One region of the Brachybacterium rhamnosum genome, then DNA from elsewhere that is predicted to be linked to it. Evidence: riboswitches for the same ligand, from Rfam matches in the RefSeq annotation. Region 1 holds a riboswitch; each other region holds the start of a gene.
What was found. A riboswitch is a leader RNA that binds a small molecule or an ion and turns the genes downstream of it on or off. The one in region 1 is predicted to bind thiamine pyrophosphate.
Positions count from the first base shown of each region.

Region 1 (4,314 bases):
GGTGTCGACCACCTCGACGTGGCCTGCTCCCTTGTACGCCACAGCTCTGTTCTCAGACATCATCGTCCTTCCGTGGAACCACTGACGAGCGGCACCGCGAGCGCACCGGGCGTCCGGTGCCGCGGGACCCGCGAGCACGGGACCCTCGCCGGCCAGCCTGCCCCGGCGATCAGGGAAAGACAAGGCCCGGAAGTTTTCCCTCCGGACATGACGGAGCGCCCGCCGGATCGTTCCGACGGGCGCTCCGTGAGCTGTGGGGCTCCGGGGCTCAGGCGCCCTGGATGTTCACGGCGGTGAGGCCGCGATCGGTGCGCTCCACCTCGAAGGAGACCTTCTGGTTCTCCTCGAGGTTGCGGTAGCCGGTGCCGGAGATGTTGCTGAAGTGGGCGAAGACGTCGTCCGAGCCGTCGTCGGGGGCGATGAAGCCGAAGCCCTTGTCGGCGTTGAACCACTTCACGGTGCCAGTTGCCATGTTCCTGTAATCCTTCGATGTCGTCGGCCGAGTCTCGGCCAATGATGCCTGCCGCCGGAAGACGCTCCGCCGACGACGTGGACCCCGAGAAGGGTCCGGCGGCACGCCGCGGACGACGTGCCGAGCACTAGGTTCGCAGACTTTCGCCCCGGATGCGAGCATGATTCCCCGATTGTTCATCGAAGGAGACCGATCGCTCGGTCCCGACCGCTCGGAAGCGCCCGATCGGAGGCCGCCGAGGACGGACATCCATCTCTCACCGCTCCCCGGCGAGCGCGACCGCGTCGAGGTCCCCGTCGAGGTCCGCGGGCGTGAGGCGCGGGCCGAGCCGGGCGCCGAGGATCAGCAGCGCCGCCCCGAGCACCATGAGCAGCAGCACCGACCCGCGAGGTCCGGTGATCCCGGCGAGCAGCGGGAGGTAGAAGGGGTACAGGGCCGGAAGCACGAGGGAGAGGCTGTAGGCGGAGCCGTACCCGGTGGAGCGCACGGCCGTGGGGAAACGCTCGGACAGATACGCGGAGACCGGGCCGTAGGCGGCGACGGTCACCACCTGCAGCAGCGCCGCGCAGAGCGCCGCCCGGGCGAGGCTCCCGGAGCCGACGGCCGCCCACCACAGGGGCGGCCCGAGGAGCAGGGCGGCGATCCCCCAGTGCGTGAGCAGTCGGCGCCGGCCGATCACCGTGGAGAGGTGCCCGGCGAGCGCCATCGCGAGCGCCTGGACGACGGAGGCGATGCCCATGGCGAGCGCGACCTCGGTGGCGGCGAGGGCACCGCCCTCCCCGAGCCGCGCGGTGAGCAGCAGGACCGTCGTGTTCGTGAGCAGCCAGAGCCCCGTCATCATGACGAAGGCCTGCCGGAAGGCGCCGGACCAGCGGCCTGCGAGCACCTGCCGGACGCCGCCCCGCACCGGCGTCGTATTCCCGTCCCTCCCGGCGCGGCGGGTGATGGGGGCGTCGACGACGTGCGAGCGGTAGTACAGCAGCATCCCCAGCGAGAGCAGCGCGCCGACGACGAACAGCAGTCGCCAGCCCCAGACGGCGTACTCCTCCGGCCCGAGCACCAGCAGCAGCGTGGCGGTCGCGAAGGCGATCGCCCCCTGCGCCCACGGCGCCATCGAGAGGATCAGCCCGCTCATGAGGCCGCGGCGGCGCGGCGGCGACCACTCCATGGCGAGCGGGATCGCGGCGGAGTACTCCCCGGCGACGAAGATGCCGCCCAGGAAGCGCAGGCCGAGGATCAGCGCGATCGTCCCGGCGCCCAGCAGCTCGTGGGTGGGCATCGCGGCGATCAGCAGCGCGCAGCCGGCGGTGCCGGCGATCGCGACCTGCGTGGTGCGGGTGCGGCCCAGGCGGTCGGAGATCCGGCCGAAGACGACCCCGCCGACGGGCCGACCGAGCATCATCGCGATGACGACGATCGCACCGGTCGCCGCGGCGACGCCGGGCCCGGCGACCGTGGCCAGCGCCGGGGTGAGCGCGGTGAGCGGCAGGAACACGTGGACGTTGTCGATGAAGTTCCCGACCACACCGGCGCGGAGCGCGGCGCGCCCCGAGGGCGGCAGACGGTCCGGCGGGCCGACGGGGCCGGGGCGGTCGACCTCGTCGATGGTGGGTGCATCGGTCGCGGGCAGGCGCGAGCGCATGGCGGACATCCCTTCGTCAGTACGAGCTGCATCAGGTTCCACGGGTGTGATCTCAGCGCCGACGGCGCACCCCGTGTCCGCGATCGAGTATCCCGGGTGCGGGGCGCAGCAGGCCGACGTGTCCACGGGACACCGCCGTCTTCGCGCCGAAGCCCGGGCGCGCCGACCGCCGTCGGCCGATCCACTCCTGCTGGCGCGCCGCCCTCAGCCGATCTCGTCCGGCCAGCTCTCCGGCATCGAGCCGTCCTCGGCGACAGGCACCATCCCGCGGTAGCCGGTGACGGTCTCCCAGTGGTCTCCGCGGGCACGGAGGAACAGGTAGACCTCACCGGCGTCCTCGATGCCCGAGAGGGCGTCCCGGCTCTCCCCGCAGCTGTACGGCAACGAGAGCACCTCGATGCTCGACCCCTCGCCGTCGGCCGGGGCTCCGGAGACCCACTCGGCAACCTGAACGGTCCACAGCGGCACGTCGTACAGCTCGTAGCGTCCCGTCGCGGGCGGACCGTCGGCTGTGCCGCGCACGACGGCGTCGGACTCCGCCGCCGCGTCCGCAGGCGTCTCCAGTTCGATCCAGTCGATGCAGCTCGCGGCGGTGGTCTCGTCCTCCGGGCGCGTCGCCGGGCCGTCGCAGCCGCTGAGGGCGGCCGCTCCGGCGAGCGCGGCGAGCAGAGTGCGTCGGCGGACCATGGGCACATCGTGCACCCGCCGGGCACCGTCGAGGAGGCCCGTGACCGCATCGCAACCGTGATCGTGCACCTGCCGTGGCCTGGCTCGATAGCGTGCAGGGATGACCGCTGACGCTCCCGCCTCCCCGTCCCTCGACCTCCGTGACGTGGAGGCGTTCCTGCGTGTGCCGCGGGTCTCCGCGATCGCCGCGGGCCCGGGCGGCCGGGCGGCCGCTGTGGTGCAAGAGGCCGACGAGCACCTCTCCCGTCTGGTCCCCGCCCTCTGGGAGCTCACGGCGGAGGGACCCGCCCGGCGGCTGACGGTCTCGGAGAAGGGCGAGTCCTCGCCGTGCTTCGCGCCGGACGGCTCGCTGCTGTTCACCTCCTCCCGACCCGATCCCACGGGCGAGGCGCCCGAGGGGACGACGGCGATCTGGCGGCTGCCGCTCGCCGGCGAGGCGCAGGTGCTCGCGCATGCGCCGGGCGGGCTCGAGCTGCTCGACGTGGCCGGCGACGGCACGATCCTCGCCGCGACGAGCGTGCTGCCCGGCGTGAGCCTCGAGGAGGACGCCGAGGCCCGCGCGGCACGGAAGGACGCGAAGCGCACGACGATCTGGCACACGGGCATGCCGATCCGGCAGTGGGACCACGAGCGCGGCGACTCCTCCCGCCACCTCCTGATCGTCACCGCGCAGGGCGAGCTGCGGGACCTCACGCCGGACGCCGGCACCCTGCCGCTGCACACCGCCTCCGCCGTGCTCGCGCGCGACGGGCGCACCGTCGTCACCGAGTGGACCGAGCGGATCGCCCGCGGGGAGACCCGCACCAGCCTGGTCCGCATCGACGGGGCGACCCGCGAGCGCACGCCGCTGCTCGAGGCGACGGACGAGCACGGCTACGACTCCCCCGTGCTGTCCCCGGACGGCCGGCTCCTCGCCGTCACCCGCTCGACCGTCTCCACCCCGACGGACACGAGCTACGGGCGCCTGGAGATCCACGACCTCGAGGGCGACGGCGTGGTCGCGGTCGACCTCGGCGACCTCACCGCCGGCCAGGTGGTGTGGCAGGCCGACGGCGGCACGCTGCTCGTGAGCGGGGACCTGCACTCCTCCGGCGCGGTGCTCGCGGTCGACCCCTCGACCGGCGCCGTCTCCACGCTCGCCGACGGCGGCGTGTTCTCCTCCCTCTCCCCCGCCGAGGACGGCTCCGTGCTCGCCCTGCGCAGCGACGTGGCGACGCCGGCCCGCCCGGTGCGGATCACCGCGGAGGGCGTCGTGGAGCTGCCCGCGCCGGGCGCCGTCGGCCCCCTGCCCGACACCCTCGAGAAGGTGACCACCACCGTGGGCGGTGTCGAGGTGCCCGGCTGGCTGTGCACGCCCGTGGGGGCGAGCGCCGAGGATCCCGCGCCCACGCTGCTGTGGGTGCACGGCGGCCCGCACTCCTCCTACAACGCGTGGAGCTGGCGCTGGTGCCCGTGGCTGTTCACCGCCCGCGGCTACGCGGTGCTGATGCCGGATCCGGCGATGTCCACCGGG
Region 1 is NZ_BAAAIS010000002.1:1,467,712-1,472,025, reverse strand. It holds gene fdhA (formaldehyde dehydrogenase, glutathione-independent) at 1-60, opposite strand, end outside; gene ABD080_RS08590 (cold-shock protein) at 269-472, opposite strand; gene ABD080_RS08585 (MFS transporter) at 729-2,114, opposite strand; TPP riboswitch at 2,106-2,198, opposite strand; gene ABD080_RS08580 (hypothetical protein) at 2,319-2,801, opposite strand; gene ABD080_RS08575 (S9 family peptidase) at 2,902-4,314, shown strand, end outside.

Region 2 (4,314 bases), on a different contig from region 1:
CGGTCTGGTCGTTCATCCGGGCAGGCTAGCCCAGAGCAGCTGCGCGAGGGCGGGCCAGACCAGCAGCAGGACCGCGACCGCGCCGCCCACGAGGTCCGCCCGGGTGAAGCGGCTGGGCAGCGCCCAGGTGCGCCGGGTCGCGGTCGCGAAGCCGCGCGCGTCGAGGGCGAGGGCCTGCTGCTCCGCACCGCGCAGGGAGTCAACGAGCAGGGCGAGGGTCGCGCCGGCGAGCATCCGCGGGGAGCGGCGGCCTCCGCGGCCGCGCAGCACCCGGGTCGAGGTGATGATCTCCCACTGGCGGCCCGTGTGCCCGGCCCGCACGAGCGCCGCGACGACCGCGACGACGGGCCGCGCCGGCCAGCGCAGCCGCCCGCCCAGCGCGTCGCCGAGGGCCGTGACGTCCAGGCTCGTGAGCGCGATGACCCCGGGGGCGACGAAGGCGGTGATCCGGCAGGCCTCCTTGAGGCCCAGCAGCCAGGCCTCACCGCTGAGCGCCGGGGCCTCGCCGAGCAGGGCCGTCGTCCAGGCGATGCTCACGGCGGAGAGCAGCACCGGGGTGAGTCGCCACACCGCGCCGCGCACGGAGCGGAGCGCGAGCGGGGCGAGCAGCACCGTGGGCAGCAGAGCGAGCAGCCCGCCCTGCCAGGTGGAGACGGCGTAGGAGCCGACCGCCGCGAGGATGCCGATCAGGCAGAGCATCAGCGGGTTCAGGGCGTCCGCGGGCCGGTGCGCGGCGCGGGGGACGGGCAGGATCCGACGATCGGGTTCGGCGGAGGCCCCGGGGGCGGGGGTCGTTGCCCCGGCCGACGCGCTCGCCGCCGTCGGGGCGGGGGAGGGGGTGCCCTCCAGGTGGTGCCGGGACCCGGCGGCCGCGACGAGCACGGGGTCGTGGGAGGCGGCGACGACGGCGGTGCCGCGGTCCCGGGCCTCCTCGAGCAGGGCGAGCACCGCCGACCGCCGCTCGGCGTCCAGGCCCACGGTCGGCTCATCGAGCAGCAGCACCTCGGGCCGCGCCGCGAGGGCGGCGATGATCGCGAGGCGCCGCTGCTCCCCGCCGGAGAGCCGATGGGGGTTGGCACCGGCGAGGTGCGCGAGGCCTGCGCGGTCCAGCAGGGACCGGGCATCCGCCGCGGCCGCGGGATCCGCCGCGTCGCCGAGCTCACCGCGCACGGTCGAGGCGAGGAAGAAGTGCGCCGGGTCCTGGGGGACCAGCAGCAGCGAGCCGCGCCGCCGGCCGGCCTCCGCGGCGAGGGAGCGCAGCAGGGTCGTCTTCCCCGCGCCGCTCGCCCCGGTGACGACGGTGAGCAGCCCCGGCTCGATCCGCAGCTCGGCCTCCGGGGCCGGGCCCGGGGCGGGCTCCGTCTCCTGCAGCTCGGGACGCCGGGCGAGGACCTCCTCGGGCGGTCCGTCGGCGAGCACCTGCGCGCCGGAGCCCAGCACGACGATCCGGTCGAGGTGCTCCCGCCACGGCTCCACGTGGTGGTCGGCGATGACGAGGGTCCGCCCGGCGGAGGCCGCGAGCACGGCGCGGCGCACCGTCGCGGCGGCCTCGGGATCGAGCATGCTCGTGGGCTCGTCGAGCAGCATCGCCTCGGGGTGCAGGGCGAGGGCGCCCGCGAGGGCCACCCGCTGCTGCTGCCCGCCGGAGACGGCGAGCGGATCCCGGGAGCCGTCGACGTCGACCGCCGCGGCGTCCAGCGCGCGCCTCACCCGCTCGTGGATCTCGGGGCGGGGGAGGGCCGCGTTCTCCGGGCCGATCGCCGCGTCGCGCGCGACGGTCGCGCCCACCACCGCATGCGCGGGGTTCTGCAGCAGCAGCCCCCGCTCCCCGGGGCGGGAGGGCCCGGTGGGGGCCTGCTCGAGGTCCCCGGCCTCGGGGTCGAGCAGGCCCGCCAGGGCGCGCAGCACGGTGGACTTCCCGCTCCCGCTCACCCCCGTGAGCAGCACCTTCTGCCCGCCGGGCACGTGCAGGCGCAGGCCGTCGAGCGTGGGCTCGTCGCGGCCCGTGGGGCGCCAGCGCACCCCGTCCAGGAGCAGGTCCCTCACGCAGCCGCCCTCACGCGGCGGTCGTGGCGGCGGCGCGGCGCTCGCGATCCCGGTCCCGGCCCGCGGGCAGCGCGTCGAGGGCTCCCGTCGCGCCGAGGGCTCGCACGGCCGCCCAGCCGAGGGCTCCGCACAGCAGCGCACCGGAGACCAGGAAGAAGGCCAGCAGCAGAAGGGCGAAGGTCCAGCTCATCTCGGGGTAGTAGGAGAAGCGCTCCCACACCCATTCGAGCGCCGCCGCGATCACGCCGCCGAGCATCGCGACGGGCAGCGTGAAGCGGCGGTAGACGAAGAGCAGGAAGCCGATCTCGACGCCGCCGCCCTGCAGCAGGCCCGAGACGACGGTGCCCCAGCCCCACTGGCCGCCGAGGATCATCTCGAGCGTCGCGGCGACGAGCTCCGCGAGAAGCGCCGCGCCGGGCTTGCGCACGATGAGCGCGGCGAGCACGGCGGGCAGGAACCAGATGCCGGCGAGGATGCCCTCGGCGGGCTTGAAGGCCGCGGTGAGCGGCCCGATCAGCGAGTACAGGGCCCCGTAGCCCAGGAAGGCGACCCCGAAGGCCGCTCCGATCGCGACGCTGACCAGCAGGTCGATCGTCCTCATGCGTGTCATTCCGACTCCTCTCCTCGTGGAAAGGGGCGTCGTGGCGCCGGGGGCGCCGCGACGGAAATCCCGACTCCCTCCGCCGGCATGACCCGGTTCAGGTTCGAGGGTCTGCGCATGCGCGCACTCTCAGCACCGTGCGGTGCTCCCCTGTCAGTGGATGACCGCGGGCCAGTCTACCGCCGCGCGCGGATCGCCTGGTCGATCGCCTCCGCAGTGGACCGCGGGTCCGTGGGGGAGAACAGGTAGTGGGTGCCGCCGCGACCGACGATCTCGACCTGGGTGCCCGGCCGGGTCACGAGCAGGCGGTAGGTCGCCTGCGTCTCGGCCAGGGTGAGGGTGCGGCGCGAGCCGACGGCGGTGAGCTGCTCCGGGGCGGGGGTCAGCGCGCGCCCGCGACGCCATCCGTAGCCGCCCACGGTGACGCCCACGACCGTGGCGTCCAGCTCGCGCAGCTGCACGCCGCGGAAGTCCTCGACGGGCCAGGTGGCCTGCGGCCAGAACCCGCCGAGGCTCACGGTCACCCCGCGGCCGTCGACCAGGATGCGCGTCGCATGGTGCATCCACGTCCACACGGCGAGCAGCGCGAAGAGCACGGCCGCGGCGACCAGCAGCGGCGGCGGGACGGTCGCCCGCACGAGCGCGAGCACCAGCAGCACGACCCCGGAGGCGGCGGTGAGCGCGATCCGCGTCCAGCCCACGGCCGAGGGCCGGGTCGTGTCGGTGAACGAGGGCGCCTCGGGCCTCATGCCCGCCCCGCGTGCGCGCTCACCAGATGCGGACGCGCTCGGCGGGCGCCCGGTACATGCCGTCGCCCTCGCGCACGTCGAACGCCTCGTGGAAGGCGTCGAGGTGGCTCACCACCGTGTTGCAGCGGAACTCCATCGGCGCATGGGGGTCGATCGCGAGGCGGCGGATCGCCTCCTGCGGCCTGGTCAGGCCCCGCCACACGGTCGCCCAGGACCAGAACACGCGCTGCAGCCCGGTGAGGCCGTCGAGCTCGGGGGACCCCTCGCCCGCGGTCGCGAGGTACGCCTTCACCGCGATCGTGAGGCCGCCCAGGTCGCCGATGTTCTCGCCGACGGTGAGGGCGCCGTTGACGTGGTGGGCGTCGTCGAGGTCCCGGGGCGAGAGCGCCGAGTACTGCTCGATGAGGGCTGCGGTGCGCTCGTCGAAGGCGGCGCGGTCCTCCTCGGTCCACCAGGTGACGAGGTTGCCGTGGCCGTCGAACTTCGAGCCCTGGTCGTCGAAGCCGTGGCCGATCTCGTGGCCGATCACGGCGCCGATCCCGCCGAAGTTCACGGCGTCGTCGGCCTCCGCGTCGAAGAACGGCGGCTGCAGGATCGCGGCGGGGAAGACGATCTCGTTGCGGCCGGGGTTGTAGTAGGCGTTGACCGTCTGCGGGGTCATGTGCCACTCCGTCTCGTCGACCTCGCCGCCCACCTTCGCGTACTCGAACTCGGCGTCGAAGCGGCGCGAGGCGCGCACGGTCGCGACGAGGTCGCCCTCGACGATCTCGAGGCCCTCGTAGTCCCGCCAGGTCTCCGGGTAGCCGATCTTCGGGACGAACAGGGAGAGCTTCTCGAGCGCCTTCGCGCGCGTCTGCTCGGTCATCCAGTCCAGGCCCTCGATCGAGACGCGGTACGCCTCGAGCAGCGCGGCGACCA
Region 2 is NZ_BAAAIS010000001.1:189,242-193,555, reverse strand. It holds gene ABD080_RS00925 (ankyrin repeat domain-containing protein) at 1-16, opposite strand, end outside; gene ABD080_RS00920 (ATP-binding cassette domain-containing protein) at 13-2,046, opposite strand; gene ABD080_RS00915 (ECF transporter S component) at 2,057-2,647, opposite strand; TPP riboswitch at 2,705-2,809, opposite strand; gene ABD080_RS00910 (hypothetical protein) at 2,824-3,396, opposite strand; gene ABD080_RS00905 (M13 family metallopeptidase) at 3,416-4,314, opposite strand, start outside.
Region 2: another riboswitch for thiamine pyrophosphate. It lies ahead of ABD080_RS00915 (ECF transporter S component); the one in region 1 lies ahead of ABD080_RS08585 (MFS transporter).

Region 3 (4,314 bases), 1.3 Mb from region 1:
TACGCGGGGGCGATGTCCGTGACAAGCGGGCCCAGCGTGTAGAACGGCGCGCCGTGGCACAGCTCCTGCTGGCGCTCCACGTTCTCCCGCACGAGGTGCAGCGGCACGTGCCCGGGTCCCTCGACCATGACCTGCACGTCGTGCTCCCAGGCGCGGGCGGTGAGCTCCGCGAGCGTGTCGAGCTCCGCGAACTGGGCGGCGTCGTTCGCATCGGCGAGGGAGCCGGGGCGCAGCCCGTCGCCGAGGGAGAAGGAGACGTCGTAGCGGGCGAAGATCGCGCACAGCTCGTCGAAGTGCTCGTAGAGGAAGTTCTCCCGGTGCCGGGCCAGGCACCAGCCGGCCAGGATGGAGCCACCGCGCGAGACGATCCCCGTGACCCGATTCGCCGTCAGCGGCACGTAGCGCAGCAGCACCCCGGCGTGGATCGTCATGTAGTCCACGCCCTGCTCGCACTGCTCGATCACGGTGTCCCGGAAGATCTCCCAGGTCAGGGCGTTCGCATCCCCGTTCACCTTCTCGAGCGCCTGGTAGATGGGGACCGTGCCGATCGGCACGGGGGAGTTGCGCAGGATCCACTCGCGGGTGGTGTGGATGTCATCGCCGGTGGAGAGGTCCATGACGGTGTCCGCGCCCCAGCGGGTCGCCCACTCGAGCTTCGCGACCTCCTCCGCGATCGACGAGGTCACCGCCGAGTTGCCGATGTTCGCGTTGACCTTCACGAGGAACGCGCGGCCGATGATCATCGGCTCCGCCTCGGGATGGTTCACGTTCGCGGGGATGATCGCGCGGCCCGCGGCGAGCTCGCTGCGCACGAGCTCCACGTCGCAGCCCTCGCGCAGCGCCACGAAGCGCATCTCCGCGGTGATCTCCCCGCGGCGGGCGTAGTGCATCTGCGTGACCCGTCGGCCCTCGAGGCCGCGCAGCGGCTCCCTCCGCGCGCCCCGCCACTCCGCGCTCGCCTCCCCGCGGCGCACGGCGCTGCGGCCGTCGTCCTCGAGGCTCCGGCTGCGACCCGTGTAGGCCTCCACGTCGCCGCGGCCGCGGATCCAGTCCTCGCGCAGCGGCGCGAGGCCCTCCTCCGGCGCGCAGCCGGGGCCCGCGGTGCGGTAGACGGTCACGGGCGGGTTCTCCGCGCCGCTCGGGGCGGGGTCCTGGGTGATCCGGGTGACGGGCACGCGGATGCCGTGCTCGGGATCCTCGAGGTGGTCGAGGGTGTGGGTGGGGTAGTTCTCAGGGCGTGCGGACATGCAGTCGCTCTCCTTCTTCCTTCGCCGGCATGACCCGGGCAGGTTCGGTCGGTACTCGGACCGCGACAGTCCGATCTCAGCCCGTTGCGACGGGCACCCGAGGGATCGGCGAGCACCGTACCCCAGGAGCGAGGACGCCGGCGGTGCGGTCCGGCCGCAGGTCCGACGGGCCCGTCGGATCGCGAGGGGCCAGTCGGATCGCGATAGACCGACAGGCCGACGGGCCGACGGGCCTGCCGGATCGGCGGTGATCGGCGACCGCTCCGCCTACAGTGGGCGCCTGCCCCCGCGGGACCACCAGGAGTGACGATGACCCAGCCCCAGCCCGGCCTCCCCGCGCCCCGGCCCGCCGTGCCCGGCGCCCCTCCGGGCTTCCCCGGGCCGCAGTTCGGCGCGCCTGTCGCCACGCCGGACCGCCACGAGCGGAGGGACGGAGCCCGCTACGGCATGGCCCTCGTCGCGACCGTGATCGGCTCCTACCTGCTCACGCAGTGGTCCCCGGTGGGGTTCGTCGGCTTCGACGACCCGCTGCTGAAGCTCCAGGGCATCGTCCAGCTCGGGATCGGCCTGCTCGTGCTCGCGGGCGGTCTCGCGCTCGCGCCCACTGCCCTGTGGCGGGCGGCGCTCGCCGCGGCGGTCGTCGTCGTGCCCGTCCTGCTCGGGACGGTCCTCGTGATCTCGTACCTCCGGGGCGACCTGGACCTGCCGCAGCCCTTCCCGCGGATGCTGGACCTCTCGATCCTCGGCCCGGCCGTGGGGCTGCTGGGCTGGCTGATCGTGCGGGGCCGCAGCCCGCTCACCTTGCTGCTGGTGCTGGGCTTCCTGCTGATCCTCCCCGCGCAGTGGGCGGTCATGTACCACGGCATCCCGAGCCCCGTGCTGTGGGGCGTCGAGCTCGTGCTCGCCGCGGTGATCGGGATCGCCGCGGCGTGGCTCGCGGCGCTCGGGTCGCGGTGGCTGCCGGGGGCCGTGCGGCGGTGACCTGCCGGAGCGGGCCGATCAGGGGCGCGTGACGAACCCCTGCTCGACCATGAAGTCGAAGGCGACGTCCGCCGGGAGCTCGCCGCCCTCGTCCACCCGCAGGTTCAGCGCGCGCAGGGCGTCGTCCGTGATGGCGGGGGAGATCTGGTCGAAGATGTCCGCGAGCTCGGGGTGCTTCTCGAGCGTCGCGGTGCTGAGCACCGGGGCGACGTTGTAGGCGGGGAAGTAGCCCTTGTCGTCCTCGAGGATCGTGAGGTCCAGGCTCTCGATGCGGCCGTCGGTCGTGAAGACCTCGCCGAAGTTGCAGGAGCCGCGGGCGGTCGCGGTGTACACGGCGCCCGTGTCGTAGATCGAGACGTTCTCCTCGGGGACGCCGTCGGCGGCGTCGCGGGGGATGCCGTACTCCTTCAGCAGCGGGATCAGGCCGTCCGCGCGGGAGTTGAACTCGGGCTCCACGCAGATCGTGCGGTCCTCGACGGGCAGGTCCGCGATCTCGCTCAGGGAGCTGATGCCGCCCAGCTCCTCGACGGCATCGGAGCGCACGGCGAGGGCGTAGGTGTTGTTCAGCGGCGCGGGCGGCAGCCAGGTGAGCCCGTTGGCGACGTCGGCGTCGCGCACGGCCTCCCACTGCTCCTGCTTGTCCGGGATCCCCTCGGTCTCGCCCATGTAGGTGAGCCAGGCGGTGCCCGTGTACTCCCAGGTCATGTCGGCGTCGCCGGAGGTCATGAGCTCGCGCACGGGGACGGAGCCGGGAACGTTGGTGAGGTCGTCCACCTGGAAGCCGGCGGCCCGGGCGGCGATCACGCCGATCTTGCCGAGGATGAGCTGCTCGGTGAAGTTCTTGCCGGTGACCGTGAGCGAGGCGTCGGCGGGGAGGCCCTCGATGGGGGTGATCGAGCCGGGGGCGACGTCCGGCGTGTAGGCGGTCGCGGGGCGCAGGCCGCAGCCGGCGAGGGGCAGCAGGGCGAGGCCCGCGAAGGCGCCGAGGTGCCGGCGGGAGATGCCGCTGCGGTGCGCGGAGGAGGTCGCGGGGGAGGAGGTGCGGGGCATGGTCACAGTCCCTTCGGCCGGGCGATGTGCTCGACGACCCGGCCCACCCAGTCCACGATCAGGGCGAGCAGGGCGATGAGCAGGGCGCCCGCGATGAGCACCGTGAACAGGTAGAGGTTCACGCCGGTGGTGATGAGCAGGCCCAGGCCGCCGCCGTTCACGAAGGCGGCGAGGGAGGCGGTGCCGACCAGCAGCACGAGGGCGGTGCGCACGCCGGAGAGCATGACGGGCACGGCGAGCGGCAGCTCCACGCGGAGCAGCACGGACAGCGCCGTCATCCCCATCCCTCGGCCGGCCTCGACGAGCCGCTGATCCACGCCGCGGATCCCGATCATGGTGTTCCGCAGCACGGGGAGCACGGCGTAGAGCACGAGCGCTATCACCGCGGCGCGGAACCCGTCCGGCACGAGCGCGGCGATCAGCACGATGAGGCCCACGGCCGGTGCCGCCTGCCCGAAGTTCACGACCGCGAGGATCGGCTCGGCGGCCCGCCGGAACGGCTTGCGGGTCAGCAGGACCCCGAGGGGGATCGCGATGACGAGCACCAGCACGGTCGAGACCAGGGTGAGGGCGAGGTGCTGGCCTGTGAGGTTCAGCAGCGTCGCCGGGTTCAGCGTGTTGCGCTCGGTGTCGCTCAGCGGGGCCACGGAGAGCCAGATGGCGAAGCCCGCGAGGATCGCGAGCAGCACCGCGATCTGCACGCCGAGGGCGCGCCATCCGCGCCGGGTCTCCTCCGCCGCGGCGGAGGTCCCGGTGGCGGCGGGGGTCGCCGACTCCACGGGTGAGGAAGGGGGTGCCGTGCTCGTGGCGGTCTCAGACATCGGAGGCCGCCTCGCGGCTCTCGTCCGCCTCGTCGTCCGGCACGGCCTCGACGGCCCCGGTGTTGGTGCCGACGGGCGCATCGCTCGGGCGCTCGGCCGCCGCGTCGCGGGCCGCGGAGATCGCGGCCATCACCGTCTCCACGTCGACGACGCCCTCGAAGACGCCGCCGCGCCCGGTGACCAGGGTCGCGCCCGCGCTCGAGACGAGCATCGTG
Region 3 is NZ_BAAAIS010000002.1:176,396-180,709, reverse strand. It holds gene thiC (phosphomethylpyrimidine synthase ThiC) at 1-1,247, opposite strand, end outside; TPP riboswitch at 1,247-1,356, opposite strand; gene ABD080_RS02695 (hypothetical protein) at 1,557-2,228, shown strand; gene ABD080_RS02690 (glycine betaine ABC transporter substrate-binding protein) at 2,247-3,278, opposite strand; gene ABD080_RS02685 (ABC transporter permease) at 3,281-4,099, opposite strand; gene ABD080_RS02680 (ABC transporter ATP-binding protein) at 4,092-4,314, opposite strand, start outside.
Region 3: another riboswitch for thiamine pyrophosphate. It lies ahead of thiC (phosphomethylpyrimidine synthase ThiC); the one in region 1 lies ahead of ABD080_RS08585 (MFS transporter).